2 regions of the Solibacillus sp. FSL R7-0668 genome follow, and region 1 is predicted to be linked to the other one. Evidence: riboswitches for the same ligand, from Rfam matches in the RefSeq annotation. Region 1 holds a riboswitch; the other holds the start of a gene.
The links. A riboswitch is a leader RNA that binds a small molecule or an ion and turns the genes downstream of it on or off. The one in region 1 is predicted to bind S-adenosylmethionine.
Positions count from the first base shown of each region.

Region 2: it holds a riboswitch for S-adenosylmethionine, as region 1 does, so the genes downstream of both, metA (homoserine O-acetyltransferase MetA) here and metK (methionine adenosyltransferase) in region 1, are expected to answer to the same signal.

Region 1 is NZ_JBBOUU010000001.1:2,949,999-2,958,181, reverse strand. Features, by position in the region: gene MKX47_RS14715 (o-succinylbenzoate--CoA ligase) at 1-655, shown strand, start outside; gene MKX47_RS14710 (metal ABC transporter solute-binding protein, Zn/Mn family) at 734-1,723, opposite strand; gene yidD (membrane protein insertion efficiency factor YidD) at 1,915-2,148, opposite strand; gene MKX47_RS14700 (hypothetical protein) at 2,145-2,303, opposite strand; gene MKX47_RS14695 (hypothetical protein) at 2,300-2,452, opposite strand; gene MKX47_RS14690 (Dps family protein) at 2,697-3,140, shown strand; gene MKX47_RS14685 (transposase) at 3,224-3,529, shown strand; gene MKX47_RS14680 (NUDIX hydrolase) at 3,599-4,066, shown strand; gene MKX47_RS14675 (alpha/beta hydrolase family protein) at 4,050-4,844, shown strand; gene pckA (phosphoenolpyruvate carboxykinase (ATP)) at 4,996-6,582, opposite strand; SAM riboswitch class I at 6,793-6,908, shown strand; gene metK (methionine adenosyltransferase) at 7,107-8,183, shown strand, end outside.
Region 2 is NZ_JBBOUU010000001.1:1,855,204-1,863,386, forward strand. Features, by position in the region: gene MKX47_RS08990 (AAA domain-containing protein) at 1-393, shown strand, start outside; gene MKX47_RS08995 (nucleoside-diphosphate sugar epimerase) at 405-1,157, shown strand; gene MKX47_RS09000 (hypothetical protein) at 1,435-2,184, shown strand; gene MKX47_RS09005 (DUF3307 domain-containing protein) at 2,184-3,125, shown strand; SAM riboswitch class I at 3,206-3,314, shown strand; gene metA (homoserine O-acetyltransferase MetA) at 3,405-4,346, shown strand; gene MKX47_RS09015 (ABC transporter ATP-binding protein) at 4,436-5,206, opposite strand; gene MKX47_RS09020 (YczE/YyaS/YitT family protein) at 5,395-6,027, opposite strand; gene MKX47_RS09025 (HesB/YadR/YfhF family protein) at 6,121-6,411, opposite strand; gene plsY (glycerol-3-phosphate 1-O-acyltransferase PlsY) at 6,522-7,124, opposite strand; gene MKX47_RS09035 (hypothetical protein) at 7,226-7,366, shown strand; gene parE (DNA topoisomerase IV subunit B) at 7,556-8,183, shown strand, end outside.

The DNA of each region.
Region 1 (8,183 bases):
CGCGGGTGGCGGCCCTGTACCTGCAGCATATTTACAGCGTGCGCAATCGCTACGTCTATGTGTGGCTCAAACCTATGGAATGACTGAAACATCCTCGCAAACCTCAACATTAGCGAGTGAAGATGCGTTTTTGAAGATGGGTTCTGCAGGCAAGCCATTATTTTTTAATCAAATAATCATTGATGCCCCGAATAAAGAGGGAATTGGTGAAATTTTAGTGCGCGGCCCACATGTTACGCCGCGATATGTCGGAAAGTTCAAAGATCAACCGACTACTCAAGACGACTGGCTTCATACGGGGGATATGGGGTACTTGGATGAACAGGGATTTTTGTATGTGGTGGATCGTCGCAGTGATTTAATCATTTCTGGTGGGGAGAATATTTATCCAGCAGAGATCGAAAATATGTTATTAGCGCATGAGGCAGTGAAAGAAGCAGGCGTATGTGGAGTTGAGGATGCCAAGTGGGGACAAGTGCCTGTAGCGTTTGTCGTATTGAAAGCACCTATCACGGAAAAGCAATTGCTTGATTTTTGTAAAAGGAATTTAGCGAGCTATAAAACGCCAAAAACGATTCATGTTGTTAGTGAACTTCCTAGAAATGGCTCCAACAAACTACTGAGAAGACAGTTAAACGGCTTGGAAACGCAGTAAATAATGAGAAAAGGGTCTGCCCGAGAAATAAATTCTAGGGGTGGACCCTTTTTGCTGTGGATAGAGGCTAGCACGATTTTAGTTTAATGCTTGCTTTAATGCTTCTATGTTTTGGCGCATCAATGTGAAGTAATCTTCTTCATTTTTGATGTCTTCCTTTGTTAAAACACTTAAGTTATGCAACGTCAGTGTTTCAGCACCTAATTCGTTTAGGATAATTGTTGTTAAATTGGATGATACATTTTGTTCAAAGAAAATATATTCGATCTTTTCTTTTTTAGCTAAATCGACAATCGCAGTCAACTCTTTTTGAGAAGGCTCACTCTGTGAATTCAAGCCAGCGATCGGAACCTGCGTTAATCCGTAGTGACCAGCGATATAACCGAATGCTGCATGTGAGACAAAGAAGGTTTTCTTTGTCGCATCAGAGGCCATCTTTTCGAAATCTGCATGCAATGTAGTTAATTCGGCTACTAATGCCTCATAGTTTTGGGTAAAGATTGCTTCTTGCTCTGGTAAAGCAGCGACAAGCTCCTCTTTAATTGCGAATGCTAATTGCTGTGAAATAACAGGTGATAACCAAACATGTGCATCATACTCTGTATCTGTATGCCCTTCATGCTCTTCATCCCCATGTTCGTGCTCATGGTCATGGTCGCTTTCTTCAGCCTCTGCATGTGTATGTCCTGTTGAAATATGAAGCTGTTCTTCCGTTACGCCTTCAGCAGTAGGTACTAATTTCACGTCCTCATTGGCCAATGTTTTCTTAGCATTTTCAACAAAGCCTTCTAAGCCTAAACCAATATAAAAGAAAAGCTCTGAGTCCGCTAAAGCCATCATATCTTTTTGGGTTGGCTCGAACGTATGCTCATTTGCACCTGCTGGGTAAATGGACGTAACCTCCACAAAGTCACCGCCAATACGTTGTGTGAAATATTGTAACGGATAGACGGTTGTATAAATGGAAAGCTTGTCATCTGATTGTGTAGAAACGGCCTTGTCATTAGTAGCATTACAAGCCGCTAATAATAACGTTACTATTGGAATTAATAAAATCCATTTTTTCATCTGTTCTATACCCCTTAAATAGTAATAATTACGATTTGTATTTTTGAAACATTATATAGCATACAAGATAATAGGTGAAAGCACAATTAAAAAAGCATAACTAAAGAAAATTTGGTGTGAGCTGTAGAGATTTCTTAGCTAAATGGCACAAAAAAGGTGGTTTTTCAGGCGATGAAAAAAGCCTTCGAAAATTAGTGCTTTTTCGAAGGCCATTTGTCTGGCACTGGATCAAAGCCACCGGGATGAAGTGGCTGGCATTTTAAAATACGAATAATGGTCATCACGGTTCCTTTAATAGCCCCATGCTTTTGTATAGCTTCAATACCATAGCTTGAGCAAGTAGGGTGGAAACGACATGATGGAGGCTTCATTGGCGACAAGTATTTTTGATACAGGCGAATGAAGCCGATAAAAATTTTTTTCATTGCGATTTCTGCTCTCCATTTTTATAGGCTCGAACCGGTTTTGCATCAACGGTCTGCTTTAATGATACGTTGTTTTTGCGCGCAAGTAAAATGATTGAGAATGCAAATATGCCCATAATGGTTACAATAATAATTAGTACAACGGGTAAGCTCATTTTTTCACCTCATTTATTTGTTCACAATCATCATGTGTAATGGTATCAACAGTTTGCTTTACTTTATAACCCCAATTGACAGCCGTTAAAAAAAAGCCAGTAATAATAAAAATGACGATTACTGCAATAAAAATGATTGTCATGGTCATCATATTACCTCCAATTTATATGTACTCTATTCTATTTTACAATAAAAGGACGACTAAAATTTTGAACATATTATGTTTTAAAATGCTTTTATTAGGCAATAATGTTAAAGGGAAGTTAAATTCAGGGATTTGTCATAGCATTTCTCAAAATGATGTATTATGATATTAGTGATAATGTTTTTCAATTAGGGATAGAATCTCTACTAAATTAGAGATTTTAAATATAATTTATGAGGTGACGAGCATGGCAGAGAAAAAATTAAATGGACAATTAAATGAATTAGTAGCAACGTGGTCAGTTTTGTATACAAAATTACATAACTATCACTGGTATGTAAACGGTCCATCATTCTTCACATTACACACGAAATTTGAAGAGCTTTATAATGAAGTAACGATTAATTTAGATGATATTGCGGAGCGCATTTTATCTAAAGGTGGTAAACCAGTTGCGACGTTAAAAGAGCATTTAGAATTATCATTAATCGATGAAGCGACAGGGAAAGAGTCAACAGAAGAAATGGTTGAAACAACAATTGCCGACTTCCAAACGATTATGAAGGCTTTAAAGAAAGCGATGGAAGCAGCAAGTGAAGCTGGTGATGATCGTACAGAAGATTTATTGAACGCAACATTCCAAAGCTTAGAAAAGCATGCTTGGATGTTAAATGCCTATTTAGGAAACTAAAAAGAGAACGACTCCGATTTTGGGGTCGTTTTTTTGCATAGTTTTTTAGATATTAAGCAAGCTAATAGTTGAGGTGAACTACTATGCAAAAACAAAATATCTATGTATCGGTCGTGCATTTAACATGTAATATGCAGCCAGGATCATCGTATGAATTTGTGCTGCAAATGGATCCAGTTAAGGCGCGAGTATTTTCGAAACTATTTACACAAATGCAAAGCTTAGAAGCATCAAATGCATTTCGAGCACATATGCCGTTTATCCCCTATCATATGGATCGTTTAAATCATGAGCTTGATTATCGTCTGCAAAAGATATACGCACTCGTTCATGAGTTTGGCGATGATGAGGCCAAAAAATTTGTCGAGCAGCTTCCCTATTTTCGTTAGAAAGATGATATCTCATATTGAATGATTCGCCCTCGTTCGCTACACTTAGTTTGTAGGAGTTGAGCGAGAATGTTTACATTTATTGATGAAAATGGGTTACAAGTAGATTTGCGCTTTGATGAAGGGCCTTTTAAAGTAGAGCCGAAGCATGTGCTGGCGCTTGTGCAACACGATGGAAAATGGCTTTGTACGATTCATCATCGTCGTGGTGTTGAGTTTCCTGGAGGTAAGCAAGAGCCAGGAGAAACCTTGCAACAGGCAGCGATTCGAGAGGTTTATGAAGAGGCCAATGTTGTAATAGAAGATGAGAAATGGTTTGCGTATTATATTGTGCATGATGACATCCCGTTTTGCAAAGCGGTATTTACCGCAAAGGTTAAAACAATCGAACCATTTGTCGGTGATTATGAAACGGAAGGAATTTTATGGTTAACGGAAGATGAGCTTTGGCAGCAGCCGAATTTAAGCTTTTATATGCGTGATGCAGGGATGAAAAAAATGTTACAGGAAGTGAAAAATCATGAACGACAATGGTAAGATTTTTTCAATCCGACAATATCCCTCACCAAATCCGCAAGTTCGTTTACATGAAATTACGTATTGGTCGCAAGGACTACGTGTAAAAGGCTTATTAGCACAGCCAGTAAATGCGGGAAACTATGAGGCGATGCTTTATTTACGAGGTGGCTTACAATCGATCGGGATGGTAAGGCCTGCTCGTATCGCTCAATTTGCACAGCAAGGATTCGTTGTATTTGCTCCGTATTACCGCGGAAATCGTGGTGGTGAGGGGAAGGATGAATTTGCCGGGGATGATCGCTACGATGCGCTGAATGCGATTGCCATCTTAAAGCAATTTGCAAATGTCGAAAAAGTGAATATTTATGGCTTTTCACGCGGGGGTTTAATGGCATTATGGACTGCGATATTAAGCGATGAAGTGAAATCACTTGTCACATGGGCAGGAGTTTCGGATGCGACTGCTACGTATTGGGAGCGGGTTGATATGCGTCGAGGCTTAAAACGTATCGTAGGGGGGACACCCAATAAAGTACCCGAAAACTATGAAGACCGGACACCGCTCTATGAGGTTGCTCAAATCGATGCCCCTGTATTAATCATTCATGGGACAGAAGATCAGCATGTGGATATTGAGCATGCCTATCAACTGGAGCTCTATTTAAAGGATGAAGGGAAGTCAGTTGAAACATGGTTTTCATTTGGCTTAAAACATCATTATCCACCGAAGCTCAATCGGATGACGGTAGAAAAATTATGTAATTGGATGAAAACGAAAAAGGATGTTACGCATTAGAATTAATGCGTAACATCCTTTTTTCAATTATGATATGCGATTATATGATGTTTACCCTCAATAGGGGGACGCACAAGTACATGTACGCCCAAGTTAAACGTTATGTCGGATAGATTTTAGCTAACTACAGCGTATCGCTTTTTCAAGCAAATTATGCTAAAGGACCGCCTTTTTTCACAATTACTTCATCAACATTTGCGAATTTTGTGAAGTTGTTTTTGAATAAATCAGCAAGCTCAGCTGCTTTTTTATCGTAAGCTACTTTGTCAGCCCATGCATCACGAGGATTTAACACGTCAGTTGGTACCCCTTCAACTGCTACTGGGATGTTTAATCCAAAGACAGTATCTTGAGTTGTTTCCACATTGTTTAATTTACCTTCGATTGCTGCGCGTACCATTGTACGAGTGTAAGAAAGCTTCATACGGCTACCAACACCGTATTCGCCACCAGTCCAACCAGTGTTTACTAAGAATACTTGAGAACCGTGCTCGTCGATTTTCTTACCTAATTGCTCAGCATACACTGTTGCAGGTAATGGTAAGAATGGTGAACCGAAGCATGTAGAGAATACTGGCTCTGGCTCTGTAACGCCGCGCTCTGTACCAGCTAACTTCGAAGTGAAGCCGCTTAAGAAGTGATACATTGCTTGCTCTTTTGTTAATTTTGAGATTGGAGGTAATACACCAAATGCATCTGCTGTTAAGAAGATGATTGTATTTGGGTGACCTGCCACTGATGGTACAGCGATATTTTCGATGTAGTCGATTGGGTACGCTACACGTGTATTTTCAGTTAATGAAAGGTCATTGTAATCACTTACACGCGTTTGTGCATCTACTACTACGTTTTCTAATACAGAACCGAATTTGATAGCTGCATAAATTTCTGGTTCGTTTTCAGGAGAAAGGTTTGCTGTTTTTGCATAGCAACCACCCTCGATATTAAATACGCCATTGTCTGACCAGCCATGCTCGTCATCACCGATTAATTTACGGTCAGCGTCTGCTGATAAAGTTGTTTTACCAGTACCTGATAAACCGAAGAATAATGATACATCTCCAGCTTCACCAACGTTTGCAGAGCAGTGCATTGGGAAGATATCTTGTTCTGGTAATAAGTAGTTCATGATACCGAAGATTGATTTTTTCATTTCTCCAGCATATTCTGTACCACCGATAAGAATGATTTTCTTTTCAAGTGATGTAATGATAAATGTTTCAGATTCCGTGCCATCTACTTCTGGATCTGCTTTAAAGTTTGGAGCAGAAACGATTGTGAAATCAGCAAGATGCGTAGCTAATTCTTCTGCAGTAGGACGGATGAATAATTGATGGCAGAATAGGTTATGCCAAGCGTATTCATTAATTACTTTAATAGATAATTGAGAAGCTTTATCTGCACCTGCATAGCCGTTGAATACGAATAATTCATCGCGCTCTTTTAAGTACTCGACTACCTTCACATAAAGTTTATCGAAAACTTCTGCAGAGATCGGACGGTTCACTTTGCCCCAGTCGATTTTATTTTTTGAAGATTCTTCTTCAACCATATATTTATCTTTAGGAGAACGACCAGTATATTTACCTGTTTCAGCACGTAATGCGCCTTCTACAGTTAACATTGCTTCTCCACGTGATGTAGCTTTTTCAACTAATTGTGGAACTGATAATTGAGTTTGAATGTTATCCCCGTTTAAAAGTTCTTTCAGCTCGTTAGCAATTTCTACCGAATTCATCTATTAAATACCATCCTTTGTTATAGTATTCCCATGTGTAGGGGAGTTGTTTGTTAATTCAAAAATAGTATAACACATTGAATGTAATAATCTATACTAATTATGAATTATTTTTTTGCGTTTTTTTATCTGTTTGAAAACTGTATGAATAAAGTCGATATTAATTGACAGCTAAGTTTTTTTTACGTAAGATGTGTAATTGAACGGATACTCTTATCCCGAGCTGGTGGAGGGTCAGGCCCTATGAAACCCGGCAACCTGCATGTACATTCACGACATGCGTTGGTGCCAATCTGACGCAAGGATTATTCCTTGAACGATAAGAGTGAAAGGTAATGAACGAACGTAACCCTTTCCTCGCTGTGCAACGCATGCACAGATCAGAGCGAAAGGTTTTTTTATTTTATAAAGGGAAATTTCCTTAAATGCCTTTCGAATAACTCGTGTTGATAAAGCAAGAAGCTGAACATGGGCGTAATGAGTACCGTCAAAAATACTTATAAGGTTTTTAGGAGGAAATAGACATGGCAAATCGTCGACTGTTTACATCAGAAAGTGTAACGGAAGGACATCCAGACAAAATTTGTGACCAAATTTCAGATGCAATTTTAGATGCAATTTTAGCAGCAGATCCAAATGCACGTGTAGCATGTGAAACGACCGTTACTACGGGATTAGTATTAGTAGCAGGAGAAATTACAACTTCTACATATGTAGATATGAAAGGGATCATCCGTGACACGGTAGCAGAAATCGGCTACACACGTGGGAAATACGGCTTTGATGCTGAAAACCTAGCAGTACTTGTAGCGGTAGGGGAGCAATCTCCTGACATTGCACAAGGTGTAGATCAAGCGTTAGAAGCGCGTGAAGGTTCAATGACAGAGGATGAGTTAGAAGCAATTGGTGCAGGTGACCAAGGTTTAATGTTCGGTTATGCATGTAACGAAACACCAGAATTGATGCCAATGCCAATTTCATTAGCGCATAAATTAGCGCGTCGTTTATCGGAAGTACGTAAATCAGGTCAGCTTGCTTACTTACGTCCAGACGGTAAAACACAAGTAACAATTGAGTATGATGAAAACAACGTCCCAGTACGTGTTGATACAATCGTTATTTCGACGCAACATGATGAAGAGGCAACATTAGAGCAAATTCAAGCAGACATGAAGGCGCATGTTATTGCACCAGTTGTTCCGGCTGAATTATTAGATGAGGCAACAAAATACTTCATTAACCCAACTGGTCGATTTGTAATCGGTGGTCCTAAAGGGGATGCTGGTTTAACTGGTCGTAAAATTATCGTAGACACTTACGGTGGCTATGCACGTCATGGTGGTGGTGCATTCTCTGGTAAGGATGCAACAAAAGTAGACCGCTCTGCAGCCTATGCAGCACGCTATGTAGCGAAAAATATCGTAGCAGCAGGCTTAGCAGATCGTGCGGAAGTACAATTAGCGTATGCAATCGGCGTTGCACAACCTGTTTCAATTGCAGTAGATACATTTGGTACTGGTAAAGTTGCGGAAGCTCAAATCGTAGAATGGGTACGCGAGTTATTCGATTTACGCCCAGCAGGTATCATCAAAATGTTAGAC
Region 2 (8,183 bases), 1.1 Mb from region 1:
GAGGGGTTAATTGCTAAGGATGCATTAAAATCAGTTGGGGTTATTTCGTTCTATGCCGAGCAGGTAAAGCGCATTAATCGTTTAATTGACCAGGAACTCCATGTGCCACATTTACACATTCGAACTGGCTCTGTCGATAAATTCCAAGGAATGGAGATGGATGTCATTCTTGTCAGCATGGTGCGAAATCATGACAATGAGCGCGGGGAAATCGGATTTGCGAAGGATTATCGTCGTTTAAATGTTGCGTTATCGCGCGCGCGTGAACTACTAATTATGATTGGTAGTGTTGACATGTTTACCGAGCGTCCGAAAGCAGAAAAAGTACGTACGATGTATCGACATGTATTAAATACCGTCAAGCAGCAAAACGGCTATTACGCAATTGGTTAAAGGAGTTCAGTATGGATTTACAAAGTTTAACAGAAAAATTGCAGCAGCAAATTTTACAGCAAAACGATGTTACAATTGAAAAGCAAATAAATTATGCCATTCCGGTGCATACAATTGAAGTGAAGTATCACCCAGTTATTCGCAATGCGATGGATATTTTGATGAAGATGATGTTGGTTTCATTTAACAAAGCAAGGCTCACAAATGCCGAGCTTTTAGCAGATATTTTACTTGTCGAGCCGCTATTTATTCATGATTTGACGAATAAAATGCTGCGTCTTGGGATGATAAAAAAAGAAGAGTTTTACTTGTTAACGGCTAAAGGAGAAGCCCAATTAGCGAGTGGCATTTTTGAAGAAGAACTCGATGAAACGAGCTATTTTGTACAATACAGTCCATTGCATGAAGCCATTTTAGAAGGCGATTTAGAACAGTTTGAGGAGCTGGAGCAGTTTCCGGAAGTATTTCCGACAATTTATTCTGATGAAATCGTAGCGGTCGATGAGGCGATGCTGATTCAATATATTCACCAGCAATTGTCAGACCAACCGTTAGCTGACGATGAAGTGTCAACAACAATAACAAGCATTGTAAGCTCTGACTCTGTACAAATTAATGATGTTCCAGTCATTTGCTTTATCGCACATCAGAAGGCGGAAAATCATCAGTTTGCCCGCGTCTATAATACGCTAACAGGTGAGTGGGATGCGCAGTTGGAAGCTTTGTTGTTTGAAGTGGAAAAGAAAATAGAAGATGCTCTTTAGCAGCTATATTAAAAAATCTGTTCTATTACTATTTAGAACAGGTTTTTTATTGTTTGAGATAATGTCAACTATTCAGGTGAATTTTGCCTATTGTTTATAAGTTAGTTGAATGATAAGCTGTTGCAAGATTAGCCAGATTAAGCACCTATATAATCGGTCTACAAACCGAATTCGTAATAAATCCGGTTCTAGAACCGAATCGGTAATATATTAGGTCTACAACCCGAATTTATGCGGTATACTGTATATAGATACTATAATTGAAGGAGGGGTACGGATGGGAACAGCGGTTTCAGTATTTATATTAGATGTTACAAATTCAAGTAAATTTCGAAATGGTCAAGAATTAAGTGAGTATCTATCAGAATGGCAAGATGTGTTAGCGAATAACAATACTATAAAAATAGCAGTTAAACATAGAATGGGCGATGAAATAATCTGTGTAGTTGAGGGTTATTCTAATGCACTCGTGATAGCAAATTATATGGTTTATAATTGGAAATATGAAGACAATATGCCCTATTTCGGTATTTCATTTGGGGTGATTGAAGATAATATAAATACTATCGATATTGATAAGTGGAATAATATGCTTGTGAAAAATGCAAGATTGGCCAATAATTTAATTAAAGAAGATAAAACTCGTACAAAATTAATAGAAATGAACCCGTTAAATAAATTTGAAAATATAGAACGTCAATTAATTAACTCTATTCTAAATTTACAAAGTGCAGCCATTTTAAAGCAAACAACGAAGCAAAGAGAGATTTTAGGTCTATATAGTCTTTTACGCTCACAAAAGGAAGTTGCACTTACATTAAATAAATCAACTTCTACAGTTTGGGAGCATTTTACTGTGGGGAAAACAGATTTAATATTAGATGCTTCTGAATCTTTATATGACTTATTAAATTCAAAAGAAATACAATTAAATCCTGAAAATAAAATACAAGAAAAACAGAAGAAATTCGAGCTGGAATTAAGAAGAAATATTGAGCAATTCCGATTGGGACAGGGATATAAATAATGTTAATTTTACTATTTATATTAGGACATTTTATAGCGGATTATCCATTTCAATCGAGTGAAATGGTAGCCAAAAAGAAGGAAGGACCTGCAGCAGTCTTTCAACATGTAGCGATACATTTATTAACATATGTAATGCTAACGATAATGAGTATTATATTAGGTTTAATTGAATATGATGTCCTACTGGTAGTTTATATTTTTATTATTTGTTTAATCCACCTATTAACGGATTTAACAAAAGAAAAGTTAAATGACCATATTGAAAAGCGTACGGATATTAGTAAGTATCAAATTTCAATGAGACTAACATTATTGTATATCGTAGACCAAATCATTCATATTGTTAGCATTGTTATATTCACTATTGTTCTATTTGACGATTTTGAAAGTAAACTAAGCAAATTATTTAACTCTATTGCTTCAGGTCAACCTTTAGATTTGAATTTTCAATCAAAGATTATTATTACTTTGATTATTTTGTTAATAAATTCATATTTTTCTGGACACCTTATCGGGAAAATGTTAACAGAATTTAGACCAACAAACAAAATCATAGAAACAACAGTTGAAGGAAAGTTTACTTCGAGCAATACAAACTTGAAATACGATGGTTTTAATGAAAAAGATATTGAAAAACAATTAGATCAATATGTAACTAAAATAGAAGATGATGTAAAATTGAATAAAAAAATATCTTTAATTAGTGACTCACCCCCAAAAGCTGGGATGTGGATAGGTATCTTAGAAAGAAATTTAATATTAATACTTTGTGTATCCAACAATTTATCTAGTATTGGATTTTTAATCGCAATGAAAGCCTTAACGAGATTCAAACAATTTGATGATAAAAGTTTTTCTGAATATTATTTAATAGGTACGATGTTAAGCATCATATTAGGAATTACAGCTGGATTTGTAATGAAATTTATTTGGTTGTAAATAAGCATAGCTCAAAAAAATTTTTTATTAGAATTATTGCGAAAATTAGCCTAACATGGTACACTTATGACAATTTAATAGTCTTATCAAGAGAAGCGGAGGGACTTGGCCCGTTGATGTTTCAGCAACCTCTAACATGGTTAGAAAGGTGCTAATTCCAGCAAGGGGACTTCCCTTGGCAGATAAGTTCGGTTTAAAAGCCTCTCATTTCTGTTTACGCTGGAAATGAGAGGCTTTTTGATTTGTATAAAATGTACAAAAATTGAGGGGGAACAAGCGATGCCAATTAATATTCCAAAAAGTTTACCGGCTGGCGAGCTATTAAGACAAGAGAAAATTTTCGTGATGGAAGAGGACCGCGCGAAAACACAACAAATCCGACCATTAAATATTTTGGTGTTTAACTTAATGCCTGAGAAAGAAAAAACGGAGCTACAGTTATTACGTTTACTAGGTAATACGCCACTGCAAGTGAATGTTACCTTTTTAAATACGGCTACCTATGAATCGAAAAATGTATCAAAATCACATTTAGATACATTTTATCAAACCTTTGATGAGGTGAAGCATCGTCGTTATGATGGTTTAATCATCACAGGGGCACCAGTGGAAAAGATGGAATTTGAAGAAGTGGGCTATTGGCAGGAAATTACACAGGTAATGGATTGGGCTGATAAAAACGTTACATCCATCATGCATATTTGTTGGGGCGCACAGGCGGCGTTATACCACCACTTTGGCATTGGTAAGTTTGAGCTTCCGAAAAAATGCTCGGGCATTTATTCGCATGTGATTACGGATCTAACCGTAGATTTAGTGCGAGGCTTTAGCGATGAATATGTCGCACCGCATTCGCGCCATACATCTGTATCGATTGAAGAAGTAAGAGCGCATCCTGATTTACGTTTACTCAGCTATTCAGACGATGCGGGGGTCTTTATTGCGCAATCTAAAAATAATAAGCATATTATGATCACGGGGCATCTGGAATACGATGCGACGACGTTATCGGATGAATATTTCCGTGACATGGAAAAAGATCCAGAAAATACAGAGATTCCGGTCAATTACTTCCCAAATAATGACCCACAGCAAGCGCCGAAAAATGTTTGGCGTGCACACTCGCATTTATTATTTTACAACTGGCTAAATTATTATGTATATCAAGAAACACCATATGATTGGCATTATGTAGAGGAGCAGATTGAGTTTCATATTTAAGTAGCGAATCGCAGCTCAGACGAAATGAAATGTAGGTGAGGTGGGTATAACCTCATTCAATTCGTCTGAGTGCGTTTTTATTTGAAAGCTTATTTTACCGCTATCCAGGCGCGGTCACGTTGGATTTGTAAGCTTACGTCACGACCAAAGAAGTTGCTTAATACGGGCTCGGTTAAAATTTGCTCACGTGTACCAGTAGCAGCGTCCTTACCATCTTTCATCAATAGCACATGCTGGAAACAGGGCAATATTTCTTCTACATGATGGGTGACATAGATAAGGGTTGGGCAGTTTTCACGACCTGCAATTTGTTCGATTGTTTGTAGTAAATTTTCTCGTTCTATGATATCTAAGCCACCACACGGTTCATCTAAAATGAGAATGTCCGGATTGGCCATAATTGCGCGTGAAATCTGAATGCGTTGACGTTCGCCTTGTGATAAATACTCGAATGTTTTATTCGCTAAGTGATCACAGTTAAATTGTTTCATAATCCGTACTGCTTCTTCAATTTCGGCTTCACTCACTTCCTCAAATAAGCGTAACGCTCCAAATTTGCCACTTAACACAATTTCAATGGCATTATCCTGCCAGTTTAAATTATCAATCATCGCATTGCTGACCCAGCCAATTCGACGACGCAGTTTCGGAATATAGGTCTCGCCATAGGTTTCACCTAATACTTGTACTTTGCCTTCGTTTGGCCAGATATAGCCATTAATGACCTTTAATAAAGTGGTTTTGCCAGAGCCGTTTAAGCCTAAAATGGCCCAATGTTGATTTTTTTCAACCTGCCAATTTAATCGGTCCAAAATTAATTTTTCATTGCGATAGAGCTTAATGTTTTCGATATGTATCATTTACAAACACCTCCACCTTAAACTATGCACCTTTTTTCTAAAAACGAAAAGGAAATAGTGCCAATGGAGGCAATATACACAAATTTGTAATAAATAAAGGAAAAAAGCTAGCATGAATTCGGTCATACACCGCATTCACACTAGCTCAGTTGATAAGTTTAAGGCGTTATGAGCAAGCCTACAATCCCTTATAAAATCGCACTTTCCGTTCCTGAAGCGCGGAAAAATAGTTTTTCATTTAATCGTAAAGCCCATTGAACAACAGGTCCTAAGCCCAATGCCATAAAGACGGTACCTACACCAATTGGACCACCTAGTAAAAAACCAATGATTGCTACGGTAACCTCAATTGTTGTGCGTGCACGGTTAACTGTCCAGCCAAGGCGGTGAACAAGCAGTAACATTAATGTGTCACGTGGGCCAATCCCTAAATTTGCGACCATATACATCCCACAGCCAAAGCCCAATAGAACAATTCCAACAATAAATGCTAATGTTTGTTCAAAGAGATGATGTAAATCTGGGAGCATATATAAAAAAATATCGATAAAAATCCCGGTCAAAAACATATCTAAATACGTTCCGATTTTCGGTAAACGCTTCGTCAATAGCGCATCAATGGCTAAAATGATTAAGCCTAAAATAATCGACCAAGTTCCTACGGTTAAGCCGAAATTCTTCTGCAGGCCAATGTGCAGCACGTCCCAAGAACCGACGCCTAGAACTTGTGCTTTAATCGTTAATGCGACACCAAGCGATAAAATAATAATGCCGGTAATAAAAAATACACAGCGCCAATAAAAACCTTGTTTTACATTCAATTGCAATCCCTCGTTGTTCATAAAGTTCGACTTGTATATTATAACGAGTTAATATGCCAAAACAGGGATTACAATATATTTGAAAAATTTAAACTATTTTTCGTAGGAGTAGCTGAGCTCGTCGTTCGTTGTATCGACATTGACGATTAGGTGATGATCGTTAAAAAACCACTCATCCGTTTTTTCAATATAAAAATGAATGTCCTCCACAACCGTTTCAATCCCAATTTCATGAGGCTGTTCGCGATTCATTCCAAGTGAAAACCCTTCGTGAAATGGGGAAGAACCGCCATAGCGTGCATAAAAGCGAATATAATCCCCTGATTGTGCTTCTAATTCTTGCTTGAACCAATTAATTGCATCATTTGTTAATTTAATTTCCATGTGATTCACCTCATTATTCTTTTTGACGTAAAACTTCCAGTGCACATCCATTATAACGATAATAAAAGCATGCTGAAAGTTTTTTCACTCTCAGCATGCTAGCAAGGTATTTAAAAGCCTTTAATTTTCGGTTCTGTCCCATTTTTGATGCGTTTTATGTTTTCACGGTGACGGTAGAAAATGAAGCCGGCTAAAAACGAGATTAAAATAAATAACGCAAAGTTTCCTGTGACAATCCAGAAAATAGTTACATAAATCATCGCAGCGGTTGCTGTAATCATCGATGTTAAGCTAACCATCTTTGTTGTTTTTAAGGAAATTAAAAAGACTACTAATAATACTAAAAATAATGGTAAGTTATAGCCTAATATAACACCCGCGCTTGTTGCGACCGCTTTACCGCCACGGAATTTAGCGAAAATCGGGAACATATGCCCCGCTACGGCAACAATTCCTAAAATAAGCGGATGGACGGTACTCTCTGCGAAAATGGGTAAGAGTGGCAATAGGACTGCAGCCGTTCCTTTTAAAATATCGATTAGCAATACAGCAATACCCGGTTTTTTACCTAATACGCGAAATGTGTTGGTCGTTCCTAAATTTCCGCTACCATGCTGGCGAATGTCCGTTTTGTAAAAAAGATTGCCAATCCATAGAGCCGATGGAATGGAACCGATTAAATAAGCACAAATAATAATCAAAGCATTAAACAAGAGTTGTGCTCCTTTCGAAATTCAGAATTATTAGTTGGTACTAATAGTATGTATTGAATATTCTACACCGTTTTCATTTAGAAGAAAAGAGGAATTATCAAATGAGTTTTGGTGAAGCTATAGAATCAGCCAAAACAGACATCAAAATAAATTCAAACGCAAATACGGAATTGATCATATATCGTATTGAAATGGAATACAACCCTTTTTATTTAGCTATGCCAATTTACCGATTCTCATAAAACTTACAGGAAAATAGTTACATTTGACGAAAAAGTATTATAGGATATGCTTTTAAAGGGGCATTTTTGATGATACAATTAATCCTTGCAACGAATAAAACATCGCACATAACATTGACAGCGTGCGATTTTGGCGGTACGATTAGATAGAAATAGAACGTTTGTTTGTATTTTTGGAGGGGATTGCATTTGGTAAAAAACCAAACAGGTGTTTCTTATAATGAAGATGCCATTCAAGTATTAGAGGGTTTAGAAGCCGTACGAAAAAGACCAGGGATGTATATTGGTTCCACGGATAGCCGAGGTCTTCACCACTTAGTGTATGAGATTGTTGATAATGCTGTGGATGAAGCGCTTGCTGGATTTGGGAATCATATCATCGTGAAAATTCATGAAGATAATAGTATTAGTGTACGTGACCATGGTCGTGGTATGCCAACAGGAATGCATAAAATGGGCAAGCCAACGCCGGAAATTATTTTCACTGTGCTACATGCCGGTGGGAAGTTTGGTCAGGGTGGCTATAAAACAAGTGGTGGATTGCACGGTGTCGGTTCATCCGTGGTAAATGCCCTGTCGACATTTTTAGAAGTAACGATTCATCGTGAAGGACAAATCTATAAACAGCGATTTGAAAACGGAGGAAAACCTGCTACTTCGTTAGATATTCTCGGAAAAACGAAAGAAAATGGGACATTAGTTCATTTCCTACCAGATCCTACAATTTTTTCAGTAACAAAATATAATTACGATACATTAGCTGAGCGTTTACGTGAGTCAGCCTTTTTATTAAAAGGTTTAAAAATTGAGCTGATTG